2 linked regions of the Spirulina subsalsa PCC 9445 genome follow. The protein of the gene in region 1 interacts with the protein of each later gene in a pairwise test. Links are inferred from orthologs where the notes say so. Each region holds a gene or a part of one and is shown on either strand. Other genes may lie near its edges.

The links.
Region 2: the proteins of cysK (region 1) and cysE interact in binary tests that used the Escherichia coli proteins (3 or more experiments, as listed by UniProt). The link is inferred for Spirulina subsalsa PCC 9445 from one-to-one orthologs.

Annotation. Positions count from the first base shown.
Region 1 is NZ_JH980292.1:3,225,340-3,236,217, forward strand. Bases 3,235-6,037 are described here. They hold cysK (cysteine synthase A), read left to right. Parts: upstream 3,235-4,054; coding sequence 4,055-5,020; downstream 5,021-6,037. Other genes in these bases: SPI9445_RS0114680 (bacteriohemerythrin), read right to left, coding at 3,336-3,752; SPI9445_RS0114700 (TerD family protein), read right to left, coding at 5,576-6,037. In the rest of the region: SPI9445_RS0114670 (sensor histidine kinase), read left to right, coding at 92-1,441; SPI9445_RS0114675 (DUF3685 domain-containing protein), read left to right, coding at 1,434-3,116; more of SPI9445_RS0114700, read right to left, coding at 6,038-6,181; SPI9445_RS0114705 (TerD family protein), read right to left, coding at 6,327-6,905; lpxD (UDP-3-O-(3-hydroxymyristoyl)glucosamine N-acyltransferase), read left to right, coding at 6,930-7,958; SPI9445_RS0114720 (Uma2 family endonuclease), read left to right, coding at 9,487-10,068; SPI9445_RS0114725 (GTP-binding protein), read left to right, coding at 10,318-10,878.
Region 2 is NZ_JH980292.1:3,737,088-3,739,806, forward strand. It holds cysE (serine O-acetyltransferase), read left to right. Parts: upstream 1-843; coding sequence 844-1,596; downstream 1,597-2,719. Other genes in the region: SPI9445_RS0117060 (ABC transporter permease), read left to right, coding at 1-752; mraY (phospho-N-acetylmuramoyl-pentapeptide-transferase), read right to left, coding at 1,832-2,719.

The sequences.
Region 1 (10,878 bases):
CGTTTTGAACCGACCCTCCCTTCTGCAACCAATCTCAAAGGCCGTGTTTTGGGTATTCTTGGCCGGGTGAAATTCAATCTCCCCTAGTAATATGTCTCTTTCTGGCAGTCGTGAATTTGTTAACCTGTGTCAAGCTCAACTGGCACTTTTAGCCCAGAGCTTTGATGTAGTGTCCTGTGCGGTGTATTTGACAGAACAGTGGGTGGAGGGTATTAACCCCAAATTAGTTCAGGTGGTGGTGTACCCCGAGGGTGCTACAGCGAAACCTGTACCCAATCCTTCTAGAATGCCCCAGAAGCCCCAATCCCAGATTTCCGCAAAGAACCTTTTGCTGCCTGCGGGGGTCTTCCTGAGCGAGCTAGCCCCTTCTCAGCCCACCTCATCTAGGGCTTTGGTGAAGTCGTCTATAGCTTTCCCCCTGACAGGACAGCAACAGATTGTTTTGCCGTTACTACACAACAATGAGGTGTTAGGGGTATTAGTGACGCGACGGGAAGAGGAGGGATGGAGTGAGACGGAATTATCCCAACTGGAGAAAGTCGCGCAGACCTTAGCCATTGCTTGTTTTTTAGATCGTCAGTCCCGAGGAGTTCATGAGCAATTAGACCAGCGTCTGCGCTACATGGGAGAACAAACGGATCGTCTTGATGATCTGCTCCATCAGATTCGCAATCCCATGACGGCTTTAAGGACGTTCAGTAAATTATTGCTGAAACGCTTTTTACCCGAGGATCGCAACTATAAAATTGCTCAAAGTATTGTCCGAGAAAGCGATCGCCTGCAAGAGTTATTACAGGGCTTAGAACAGTATGGGAAGGAGCTAGAAACCCAACTTACCCCCACGCAAAAAGTCCTCCGGGCCGAGTCTTCCCGTCCCGTTTCCCTCCTACCGGGGGCGAGGTTAGAATTAGCTCCGGTGCAGCTATTGGAGATTCTCGACCCCCTTGTATTATCGGCTAGTGCGATCGCCCAAGAGAAAAACCTACAATGGTTTACCCACCTCCCCCCCCATCTCCCGCCCATTCTAGCCGATGGCAAAGCCCTGCGGGAAGTATTGAGTAACCTACTGGATAATGCCCTGAAATACACCCTCAAGGGCGGTGTAGCCGTAGAAGCAGGCTTAACCGAGATTACCCCCCAAGGCACTTATCAGGGGGTCGCCATTCATGATACAGGATTAGGAATTCCCCCCCTAGACCAAGGACAAATTTTCCAACGGCACTATCGGGGAGTACAAGCAGAGGGAAAAATTCCAGGCACCGGATTAGGTCTAGCCATTGTGAAAGAACTGCTCGACCAAATGCAGGGTAAAATTGAGGTCATCAGTCCTCGTCAGCCTAACCCCCATCTCGGACTGCAACCTCCCTCTGCCACCCAACCGGGAACCAGTGTGATTCTTTGGTTGCCCTTGTTTAATTCTGCCCCATCTCGGAATGACTGACTCTCAGATTGCCCTGTTGTTAATTGACCCTGACCCTATTTTTCGCCTAGGGTTAGCCACGGCTTTAGCCTCAGAAGCCGATTTAGAGGTGATAGGACAAATTGACCCATCCCAAGGATTAGACGCGCTCCGTGACCTCCTAGCCCCCAATCCTGACGCTTCCCAACAGGTCTGGGTGCTGATTTTTGACTTAAACTTAGAAGAGGGTCAGGGGGTGAATGATTGGTTAAACGCCTTCAGCCAACAGGAACGAGGGGCCACCTTGTTTTTATCGCGCTATCAAGAACCGCAACTGCTCCAAGTCCTGCAACAACGGGGGATTAGCGGCTATTTGCCTAAAGGGAGTGCGATCGCCCAAATTACCGACACCATCCGCCAACTCGCCACCGGAACCCCCCACTGGCCCAACCTTTCCCCCCAACCTCCCGCCCTTCCCACCCCCCAAAAACCCCCCCGTTGGTTATATAATCTCCGTTCCTCCGGCTTAAGGCAAATTGAAAACACCCTCAACCAAGTCAGTCAACAACTGAACCGGGAAAATCTCCCCGCTTGGGATTGGTTTTTCTGGCAAGGGCGACAACGGGAACTCAAAACCGCTCGCTGGTTAGTGAATCAACTGCTCCCCGTTGAAATTGTGATGCAGCCCTCCCTACCCCCGGAGCCCCCCCAAACCGCCGATAATCACCCCATCCCCCTCAACGATGCCCCCGGAGCTCTCACCCCAGCCCCCAGTTTATTAGATCAATTCTTACAAAAACTCGCCTTTGGTTTACAAAATTCTACAGCGATTTGCTTAGAATTAGAAATCTTGAAACGAGAGAAACAACAAGAACTGATCTATCGTGTCGTGAAGCAATTAGAAGAAATTCTAGAAGATTTAGAATTGTTAAAAGTTACCCCAAACGAGTTAGCCAACCAAAAGGGCTTAATCTTACGAGAACTCTGGCAAAAATCCGCCCTTTCCTTCTTGAGTCCCTACATTAGCGAGTGGAACAATCGCCCTTTATTTGATTGTATTGTTCAGAATACCCCCGCCATTGAAGAGAACTGTTTAGGTCGAATTCCCCTAAGTTTAGATTTGCTCTCCTACTTATTATTTGACAGTCCCTTATTAGTGGAAAATGTTCCCTATCGTCCCGAATCTCCCGAAGCCAAAACCCGCGCTAGTCAATTATTAGATCATTTAATTTTACAAGTGGCTAACGGAGTGATGCAGTTCACCCTAAACCAATTTGCCGAACTAGAAAGCTTAAAATATACCCTCTATGAACGCCAATTTCTCTCCTCCCGAGAAATTGCCCGCTTTCGGAATAATTTATCTTGGCGTTACCGTCAGGATAGGTATTTAGAAAACCCGAAAGCTATTTTTGAGAGTCAATATCGCTTATATACCCTAGAGGGAGGCCAGTTAAAAATTACCCCCATTTATGCCCCCCGTTTACAGGAATTAGAACAGTTAGAAGGGATTCCTTGGTTCGTGACCATTATTTTAGAAGGACGGGATGCCGTTGCTCCCCGTGTCCGTGCGGTGGTTTCTTTCCTCGGAAGTGGTGTCGTTTATGTATTAACCCAAGTGATTGGCAAAGGGATTGGGTTAATTGGTCGAGGAATGATTCAAGGGTTAGGAAATGTGGTGCAAGAAACCCGCTATCGACGGGAACGAATGCGGGAATAGGAGAGGAGCAATCTTGACAAGTTAAGACCCAAAGTTAGAAGTTAAGGGAATCGGGAGTCGGTGTAGGGGCGCAATGCTTGCGCCCTAGGGAATCAGGGGGAGGGGGAGAGAGGGAGACAAGGAATTAAGACTTATTACCTATTGCTTCCCGTTCCCCGTTCCCTAAAATAAAAGAGTTTTGGCTATTCACTAGCCACTATTCCCCTGCTCCCCTGCTCCCTATTCCCGAGAAGATGACAGATCACTCATCATACAGGGTTGTAATTGAGTGTCAATCTTGCGAATATGATTGATAAACCAATCTAGTAGATTTTCGTTAACTTTTAAAACAACTAAAAGACTAGGTTCATTATTTTTTAACTCGGCTTGAATTTCTTGTAAGTTCTGGATAAACTTCTGATGAGCATTTTTATTTTGAGAGGCTACAGGACAGTGGTAGCGGTGCATACACTGTTCCTCAAAACCAAAATGCTCGTTCACATAAACACCCAAAAAAGAGACAATCTTTTGTACTTCTGCCTTGCCCTGATTATTGCGCAATGCTTGCACTAATAAATCCATTTGATCAATCAACTGTTTGTGTTGCTGATCAATTTCAGGAATTCCGATCTTCATTGAATCATTCCAAGCTGGCATAATGTCTCATTTGATTAGAAGGGGTATTAAGGAAATCATAAAAATTCCATTCTGTCTTGTGTGGAAATTACAGAAAAATTTAAGATATTTGGCGTAATCTTATATTGGCTATATAGTGATTCAACTTTATTTAAATAAAGTTAATATAAATACTGTAATAGTCGCGGTAAAATAATAGCGCTTCAGTCAAAACATGATCTGAAAACTCGCCAATTGACTCCTTCTCATTCACTGTATCAAGGGTGAAAAAGTGCGAGTTGACTTGAACTGTAGCGTTAATTAACCGGATCAGGATAAAAGCTATGACCATTGCCAATAATATCACCGAATTAGTTGGGAAAACTCCTCTCGTGCGTTTAAATCGTATTCCCCAGGCGGAAGGATGTGTGGCGGAAATTTTGGTGAAATTAGAGGGGATGAACCCCACAGCCTCGGTGAAAGATCGGATCAGTGTGAGTATGATTGAAGCGGCCGAACAGGAGGGATTAATAAAGGCCGGAGAAACGATCCTTGTTGAACCCACTTCTGGGAATACTGGGATTGGTTTAGCAATGGTTGCGGCGGCGAAGGGGTATGCTTTAATCCTCACTATGCCGGAAACCATGAGTTTGGAACGACGAGCGATGTTACAAGCTTATGGCGCTCAGTTGGAATTGACTCCGGGGGGAGAAGGGATGAAAGGAGCCATTCGACGAGCGCAGGAAATTGTGGATACGGTGAGCCATGCTTATATGTTGCAGCAGTTTAATAATGCGGCCAATCCCAAAATCCACGCAGAAACGACGGCTGAGGAGATTTGGCAAGATACGGAGGGGAAGGTGGATCTCATTGTGGCAGGGGTGGGGACTGGGGGAACTATTACTGGAACGGCACAGGTTTTGAAGGAACGGAAACCGGAGTTAAAGGCGATCGCAGTAGAACCCACGAATAGTCCGGTTCTCTCCGGTGGAAACCCCGGCCCCCATAAGATTCAGGGGATTGGTGCAGGGTTTATTCCCCCGGTTTTACAGACGGAATTACTCGATGAGGTGATCACGGTTTCTGATGATGAGGCGATCGCCTATAGTCGTCGTTTAGCGCGAGAAGAAGGCCTCCTCTCCGGAATTTCCAGTGGTGCGGCCTTATCTGCCGCACTCCAACTGGCCAAACGACCGGAAAATGCAGGCAAGTTAATTGTTATGATTCAGCCCAGTTTCGGAGAACGTTATTTAAGCACTCCTTTATTTAAGGATTTACCTACCCCGGAAGTGGTTGATCTTGGGGAATAGGGAGCAGGGGAGAGGGGGAGATGTCTATTCCCTATTACCTATTCCCTATTCCCGACTCTCGGAGTTATTCAGCAAACCCTATTTATCCTATGACAACCCAAAAAAAGCCTTTATGATGCTGATTATAGCTAGTCCTAATGAGATGTGAACTCTGGGCTATTGTCCTATCTGGATTGTAGGCGAGCATTTTTTGCACGACTCAGATAGGCTGGCTATATACCCTTTGGTTATCAACCACAGCCCAGTTATTGAGGAAAAAATCACTCTCTGCCATTGATAAGGATTAAGTACCGTAGGACATACGGGATCTAAAGCTTGGGGAGAGAATGCCAAGACTTTGATAGAAGAAATTCTATTGAAGCAAGCAGTCTCTATGAACAAAGAATCCCCGTCTATGCAAGAGCGGGGAGTGTCAAAAAAGACTATGTTTTAGATGCCGAAAACTTGTTTGTTGTTGATGACAATGATTGAAAATTGGAGTTTGAACCCATAGCCTAGGGGGAATTCGTGAATTCCCTCTACCCCAAACGATTTAGGACTGGCTGGAGATAGCATTTAACGAGAGCGTTGATAAAGAGCCACTAATTCCCCTAAACCATCTACTTCAATTCCCTTGCCAATTGCCGTCATTCCCCAATCTTTTTCTCGCCGTTCTAGCTCGGCTAAAATTAATCCTGTCATCCCTTGATAATCAGAGCCTGACAGATTATAACGGGCTACTTCTTGCTGATTTTTTGAGTTCACTAATCGAACAAAAGCATTCTTAACTTGTCCAAAATCTTGCTTTCTTTCTCGACATTTATAAATATTCACGGTAAAAACTAACTTGACGATTGAATCAGGAACTTTTGTTAAGTTAACTAAAATTTGTTCATCATCTCCCTCTCCTTCTCCGGTCAAATTATCTCCTAAATGAATAATTGCCCCAGAAGAATGTCGCAAATTCGCATAATAAACTAAATCTTGTTTGTTGACAAAACGATCCCCTTGTGCTAAACAAATGACCGAAGCATCTAAATCAAAATCAGGTCGGTTTTGAAAAATGCCTAATAATCCCCCTCCTTGTTGAACATCCCAGCCTAAACCGCACATCACTTGTGTTAAACCGGGAGCTTCTTTTGTTAAAGAAATTCGTTGTCCTTTCTGTAAATTAATTGCCATTTTTGTATTATCCTTTTGTTGGGGTGCAAGGTCTATGCCTAATCTTCAATTTGTGTTATGACGCTAACGAAACCGGGGTTCTCAAAGTGGGGGCGCAATACTTGCGCCCAACTTTAGGTTAATGGTGTTAATCCTGCTAATTCTGCTAATTATAACGATCTAGTAACGCTTGTAATCCTCCTTGATAGCCTTCTCCGACGGCATTCATGCGCCATTCTCCATCCTTTAAATACAATTCAGCAATGATCATGGCTGTTTCAATGGAGTAGTCTTCTGAGAGGTCATAACGCAAGATTTCTTGCTTGGTTTGCACGTCTACTAAACGGACAAAAGCATTTTCAACTTGACCGAAACTTTGCCCCCGTTCTTCTGCTTCATAAATCGTGATTGTAAAGACAATTTTGGCTATCTCGGCGGGGACTTTGCGCAGGTCAATAATAATAGCCTCATCATCTCCTTCTCCGGCTCCGGTGAGGTTATCGCCCATGTGTTTAACCGATTGATCCGGATCTGGACTGGCTAGGTTATTGTAGAAAATGAAATGTTTATCGGAGAGAAGTTTCTCGTTCGAGCCTAATAGGAAGACGGAAGCATCAAGGTCAAAACTTTTGCCTGTGTCGGTGCGTTTTACGTCCCAGCCTAAACCGACGAAGACAGCAACTAAACCGGGGGCGATTTTTTCGAGGGAGACTCGTTGTCCTTTTTTGAGTGAGATTGAGGTCATTTTATGTTGAGTGAATGTACAACAATGAGATTTGACGAAATTGTAAACAAATTAAAGTCTGAACGCTTACAAGGGAGTAGCTTGGACTCCTATCCTGATTGTAACCCTCAAATTCTCAGTCTGGCATCCGTGGATGAAGCAACGGAACATTCTCTCAGCTATGTTGAGGGGGGGAAGTTTCGCCGTTGGGTGAAGGATACGGCGGCAAGTGCTTTGATTTTACCCCTTGATGAAGAATTGCAAAAACAGGCGAGTGAACGGGGGATTGCTTGGATGGCTACGGCTAGTCCTCGTCTATTATTTGCGGAGGCGATCGCACTTTTTTATCAACCTTACCGTCCTAAGCCTCAGATTCACCCCACGGCGGTGATTGATCCCACGGTCAGGTTAGGGCAAGATGTGTCCATTGGGGCCTATGTGGTGATTATGGAAGGGTGTACAGTGGGCGATCGCGTTTGTATTTTCCCCAACAGTGTAATCTACCCCGGTGTAAGCATTGGCGCAGATACCACCATCCATGCTAACTGTACGGTAGAGGAACGAACACAGATCGGTTCTCGTTGTGTTCTCCATAGTGGTTGTTGTGTGGGAGGAGAAGGATTCGGCTTTGTCGTCTCTCCCCAAGGGTGGTTCAAGATGGAACAGGGAGGGATTGTGGTGTTAGAAGATCAGGTTGAGGTGGGGTGTAATACGACCATTGACCGCCCCCCGATGGGAGAAACGCGCATTGGGTTTAATACTAAATTAGATAATTTAGTACAAATTGGTCACGGTTGCAAAATCGGAAGCAATTGTAGTTTATCGGCTCAAGCGGGACTGTCGGGACAGGTGAAGGTAGGAAATCAGGTTATTCTAGCTGGACAGGTAGGAGTGGCTAATCAGGTGACAATCGGGGAGGGTGCGATCGCCACAGCACAATCGGGCCTACATAAAGATGTCCCCCCTCAACAAATTGTCTCAGGCACCCCCGCCATCCCCAATAAACTCTGGTTGAAAATTTCGGCGGTTTACAATCGTTTGCCAGAAATGTATAAGAAACTAAGACAGGTGTAGGGTGCCTCAGCAGGTATTCGCTGAAGCTCCCGGTTTACGTCCCCATTTCCCCCCTAACCTTCCATGCAATTTCAGGAATTAATTACTCAATTAGGTCTAGATCCCAATCAAACCAGTTTAGCCCAGCGCCCGGATCTCAACCCAGAGATTCAGGCCATCTGTTCGGTCTATGAGGCCACCCCGGACTCCTTAAGCTATGTGGAGGGGGTAAAATATGCCCAATGGGTTGAGAAAACGGCCGCTAATAGCCTGATTTTGCCCCCAGATGCCACGTTACAAGAAGGGGCGACCCAACGGGGGATCGCTTGGCTGGCCACCTCAGAACCGCGTTTATACTTTGCCCGGGCGATCGCCTTATTTTATCAACCCTACCGACCGTAACCCGAAATTGACCCCACGACCGTAATTCATCCGAGCGTGGTGTTAGGGGAGTCGGTATATATTGGCAGTCATGTTGTGATTCGTCAGGGGGTGAAAATTGGCGATCGCGCTTGTATTCATCCCAATGTGGTTATCTATCCCGATGTAGAGATTGGGGAAAACACCACGATTCACGCTAACGCCACCCTCCACGAACGAACCCAAATCGGCGCGAACTGTATGATTCACAGTGGGGCTGTCATTGGAGGGGAAGGGTTTGGTTTTGTCCCCTCCGCTCAGGGATGGGTCAAAATGGAACAGTCGGGGCGAGTGGTGTTGGAAGAGGGGGTAGAAGTGGGGAGTAATAGCACGGTAGATCGTCCGGCAGTGGGAGAAACTCGCATTGGTCGCCATACTAAAATCGACAACCTCGTACAAATTGGCCACGGGTCTAAGATTGGGTCAAATACAGTCATTGCAGCCCAGGTCGGCATGGCTGGAGGGGCAAAAGTTGGGAATGGGGTAATCTTGGCGGGTCAGGTGGGGATTGCCAATGAGGCGGAAATTGGGGATGGTGCGATCGCCACCGCCAAGGCAGGTATTCATCACAACATCAAGGCCGGGGAAATTGTTACAGGCATCCCAGCCTTACCCCATAAAGTTTTCCTCAAAGCCAGCGCCGTCTATCAGCATTTACCGGAAATGTACAAGACTTTACGACGCTTAAAGCGGGAATAGGGGAGCAGGGGAGCAGGGGAGAATTAATAATTATTCCCTATTACCTCTTCCCCGACTCCCGACTCCCGACCCCCCTGTTCCTTGTTCCCTTAACGCCATTCACACTTCAACTTTCCTGACGAATGTAGTCCAACCGAAACGCCCACCGACTCATCACCTAATTTGTTTGGCTTCCATTGAAGATGATGCCACGGGTGAACAGTTGCCTATTTTTCAAAATATTAAACGAGTTAAATTCGACAAAAACCTAACCTTTGCTTTGGTGATTTATCAAGAAAATGAGTTAATTATTACTGGACAACATGAAAAAGTGATCATCTGTCGGAATAACGGCGAAATTGAACGGGTCGATACCATGGATTTAGGTTTACCCATTGGATTAACCGATGAGATTAAGGGTTATAATATGGGTAGATTAAGGAGGCTATCTATGTCCATTGCAACAGAATCAACCTTAGAAAAGAAGGTCTGGACAGATGAAGAATTTATGGCATTGCCCCAAGATGGACATCGCTATGAGATTGTCAATGGAGAATTAATTAATATGGGAAATTCAGGGGCATTGCATAGTTATATCTGTACCTTACTGTTAGCGGCTTTAGCAAGTTATAGTTTGTCTCAAAAGTTGGGGATTGTATTAGACTCTAGCACAGCCTTCAAAATGAAAAATGGGAATCGGCGTTCCCCGGATATATCTTTCTTTGCTAAACAACGGCTACAAGGCATGACAGAACTCCCTACGGGTTTTCTGGACGGTGCGCCCGATCTCGTGGTTGAAGTGCTATCTCCCGGTAACACGGTGGAAGAAATACACAACAAACTGGTTGAATATTTCGAGAATAACACTCGTTTAGCGTGGATTATCTATCCGAATGAACATTTTGTGTTAGTTTATCGCTCTGCCGAAGAACCGGATCGTCTCCTGAAATCAGTTGATTCTCTAGAGGGGGAAGAGGTAATCCCCGGATTTTCGTTTCCCGTTGCTGATTTGTTCCAAAAACTCTCATTCTGAACGACCCAATGCTTCCCCCTCTCCCGACTCCCGAACTTATTCAGCAAGCCCTAAATCAAGAGTCCCACCCCTTGAGCCTAGGGAACAAATAGGAGTGCGATAATGGAGCTTTATACCAAATTAAACAAACTTGAGGGCAAAGCGAAGAAACATAGGCAAGAGGGAATAATTATTAATTCCCCGACTCCCGACTCCCGGAAATTTCCCTTCTGCACACCACTCAAATTAACTTGGTATTACCTTTTCCCTATGTCTGATCCTCTCCAATGGAATCCCGAAGAATTGGAACAAGCCCTACAAAGTTTCGGGATGATTCAAGAAGAAATTAACTATCAACAGGCCCAGGATTCTCTACGGCAGTTGGTCAATCAATTAGACCTCACCCCCCAAGAACAAACGGGACTGGAATCCGAAATTGAGCATTTAATGAAAATGCTGGATAAGTTGAATCAGTCCGTGGTGCAGATTGTGGCCTTTGGGATGGTTGGACGGGGGAAGTCGTCGGTTTTAAATGCGTTGTTAGGTCAGCCTGTGTTTGAGGTGGGGCCGCTGCATGGGGTGACGCGCACTATTGATAGTGCAGATTGGCGCGTTGAGTCGGATCAAATTGCTCAGGTGCAACGGGTGGCAATTCCCAGTCAAGGCAACGCCCAAATTCAGTTAATTGATACGCCGGGATTGGATGAGGTGGATGGGGAGACGCGGGAGGCGCTGGCGCGTCGCATTGCGAAACAAGCGGATTTGATTTTGTTTGTCATTGCCGGGGATATGACGAAAGTGGAGTATGAGGCTTTATCCCAATTGCGGGAG
Region 2 (2,719 bases), 510 kb from region 1 along the record:
TCGATATTGCCTTAGCTTTGGGACTGATGGGTTTAGTGGTGGTGTTGTCTCTTTGGCAAGGGTTAACACTGGCTGGGCAATGGGTAATGGCAACGGGGCGGACTATTTTGCAATTGTTGGTAGCGGGGTATTGGTTGACCTTGATTTTTGCCATAAACCAACCTTGGGCGGTTTTGTTGGCAATTGGGGTCATGGTGACAATTGCCGCGATTGTAGCCCGCAATCGTATTAGCAAGAAGATTAAAAACCTGTTGCCCTTGTTGTGGGTATCCTTGGGGGCGAGTAATGCTATCACTTTAGCCTATGTGATTGTGGTGATTATTCAACCCCCAACGTGGTACAGTCCCCAGTATTTAATTCCCTTAACGGGGATGGTGTTGGGCAATGGCATGAATGCGGCAACTTTGGCGGGGGAACGTTTGGTGAGTCGCTTAAAAGAGAGTCCGGGGGAGATTGAAACCTATCTCAGTTTGGGGGCAACTCCTCAACAGGCGATCGCATCTTATCGGAAAGCGGCCATGCAGGCGGGACTGATTCCTATTATCAATCAAATGATGGTTGTGGGTTTGGTCAGTTTGCCGGGGATGCTCACAGGTCAAGTTTTGAGCGGGATTGACCCCCTCACGGCGGCACTCTATCAGATTTTGATTATGATTATGATTGCCTTTGGGAACTTAGTTGCGGTGATTCTGGTGACTCAAGGCATTGCTCGGAGTTTTTTTAATAGTGCCGCTCAATTTGTTAATCATTAGACTGGATTAATCCGTAATGCCACAGGTGATTATTCCTCAGTTTTTGGTACGATAGTCAATGGCTGATTACAGAAAAGATTAAGATTATTCGATGCTCTCGACCCTAATTGCTGACTTTAAAATCATCTTCGAGCGAGATCCGGCGGCTCGCAACGGGTTAGAAGTTCTCTTTTGCTATCCCGGTTTGCAGGCGCTGCTCTTGCATCGCGTCGCCCATTGGTTATGGAATCTTGGCCTCCCGTTTATTCCCCGTCTTCTGTCTCATATCAGTCGCTTTTTTACAGGGATTGAAATTCATCCGGGTGCCACCATTGGAGAGGGCGTGTTTATTGATCATGGCATGGGTGTTGTGATCGGTGAAACAGCGATTGTGGGGGATTACTGTTTGATTTATCAAGGTGTGACTCTGGGGGGGACAGGGAAGGAAAGCGGCAAACGCCACCCTACCCTCGGGGAAAATGTGGTAGTCGGTGCCGGAGCAAAGGTTTTAGGGAATTTGTTGATTGGGAATAATGTCCGCATTGGTGCGGGTTCCGTTGTGCTGCGGGATGTTCCCTCGGATTGTACGGTGGTGGGTGTACCGGGACGGGTGTTATATCGTTCTGGTGTGCGGGTTGACCCTTTAGAACATGGTCGTTTGCCGGATTCTGAAGCGACGGTGATTCGCGCTTTAGTAGACCGGATTGAGGGGTTAGAACAACAGATCCAAGCTCTCCAAGAACAACAAAATCAAGATCGGGTTTTGGTGGGGGTTGCTACCCAAGGCATTCAAGGGTTGGAACGTTCCTATTGTCGGGTGGGCGATCGCGAGTTACAAGAATTTTTTGACGGCGCCGGGATCTAATCCAGTGATTCCTGAACCTCCTCCACTTGATCACGGTGGGGGAGGTTCTCGTTTCAATGGGGGTCAAAAATCAGCCCGGGACGAGGGCCGTACAGGGGAAGCTAAATCACGGGAGTCGGGAATAGGGAATAATTATCAATTCTCCCCTGCTCCCCTCCCCCGTTCCCCGTTCCCTCAAACTAGAGACGTTCTAGTTCACCAGTAGAGGAACGGCTAGATCTGTCTTGAGCATGGATTAACGCAGGATAAGCGTCAGTAAGACGAGACAACAACTCAGGACATAGAAGGCTCCGACAATTTGGGTTTCCTGCCAGCCTGTGATTTCTAAATGGTGGTGAAGGGGAGCCATTTTAAAGAGGCGCTTCCCTACACCATCGGGGCCTTTGGTGGCTTTGTAATACCCCACTTGAGCTAAGACGGAGAGGGATTCGACGAAAAATAAGCCACTGAGGAGGAATAAGCCCCAAAGATGCTGGGAAAGGAGTCCAACGGCGGCTAAGGCACCCCCTAGGGCTAGGGATCCGGTGTCGCCCATGAAGACTTTAGCGGGGTTGCGGTTGTGGAACACAAACCCCAGACAACCCCCACTCAGGGAGGCGCAGAAGATGGCTAAATCGGGGGAATTGGGGGCAATAAGGGCGGCGAGTCCGAGGAGGGCGATCGCACCTGTTCCCCCAGCGAGTCCGTCTACTCCGTCTGTAATATTGGTGGCGTTACTTTCGGCGGCAAAGACGAACACGGCTAAAAACCAGAAGAAAATGCCAAAGGGAATGGCTACCCCAAAGGGTAAGGCAACGGTGGTTATACTGTTGGGTTGGGTGAAGGTCATCCAGAGACAAAAGACGATGGCTCCGGCAAATTGAAAGAGCAGTTTTGCCCGGGGTGAGATGCCTTTATTGGACTTGAGGCGGAGAATTTGCCAGTCGTCTAACCAGCCTACTAAGCCGTAAAATAGGGTAATCAGGGAAACGGCGAGGACATTGGCACTAAACCCGGAGAAAATGAGGGCGATCGCAACGGCCACAGGAACAAAGAAAATACCGCCCATCGTCGGGGTTCCCACCTTTTTCAAATGGCTTTGGGGGCCATCTTCTTGGAACACTTGGGCGGCTTTTAGTTTTCT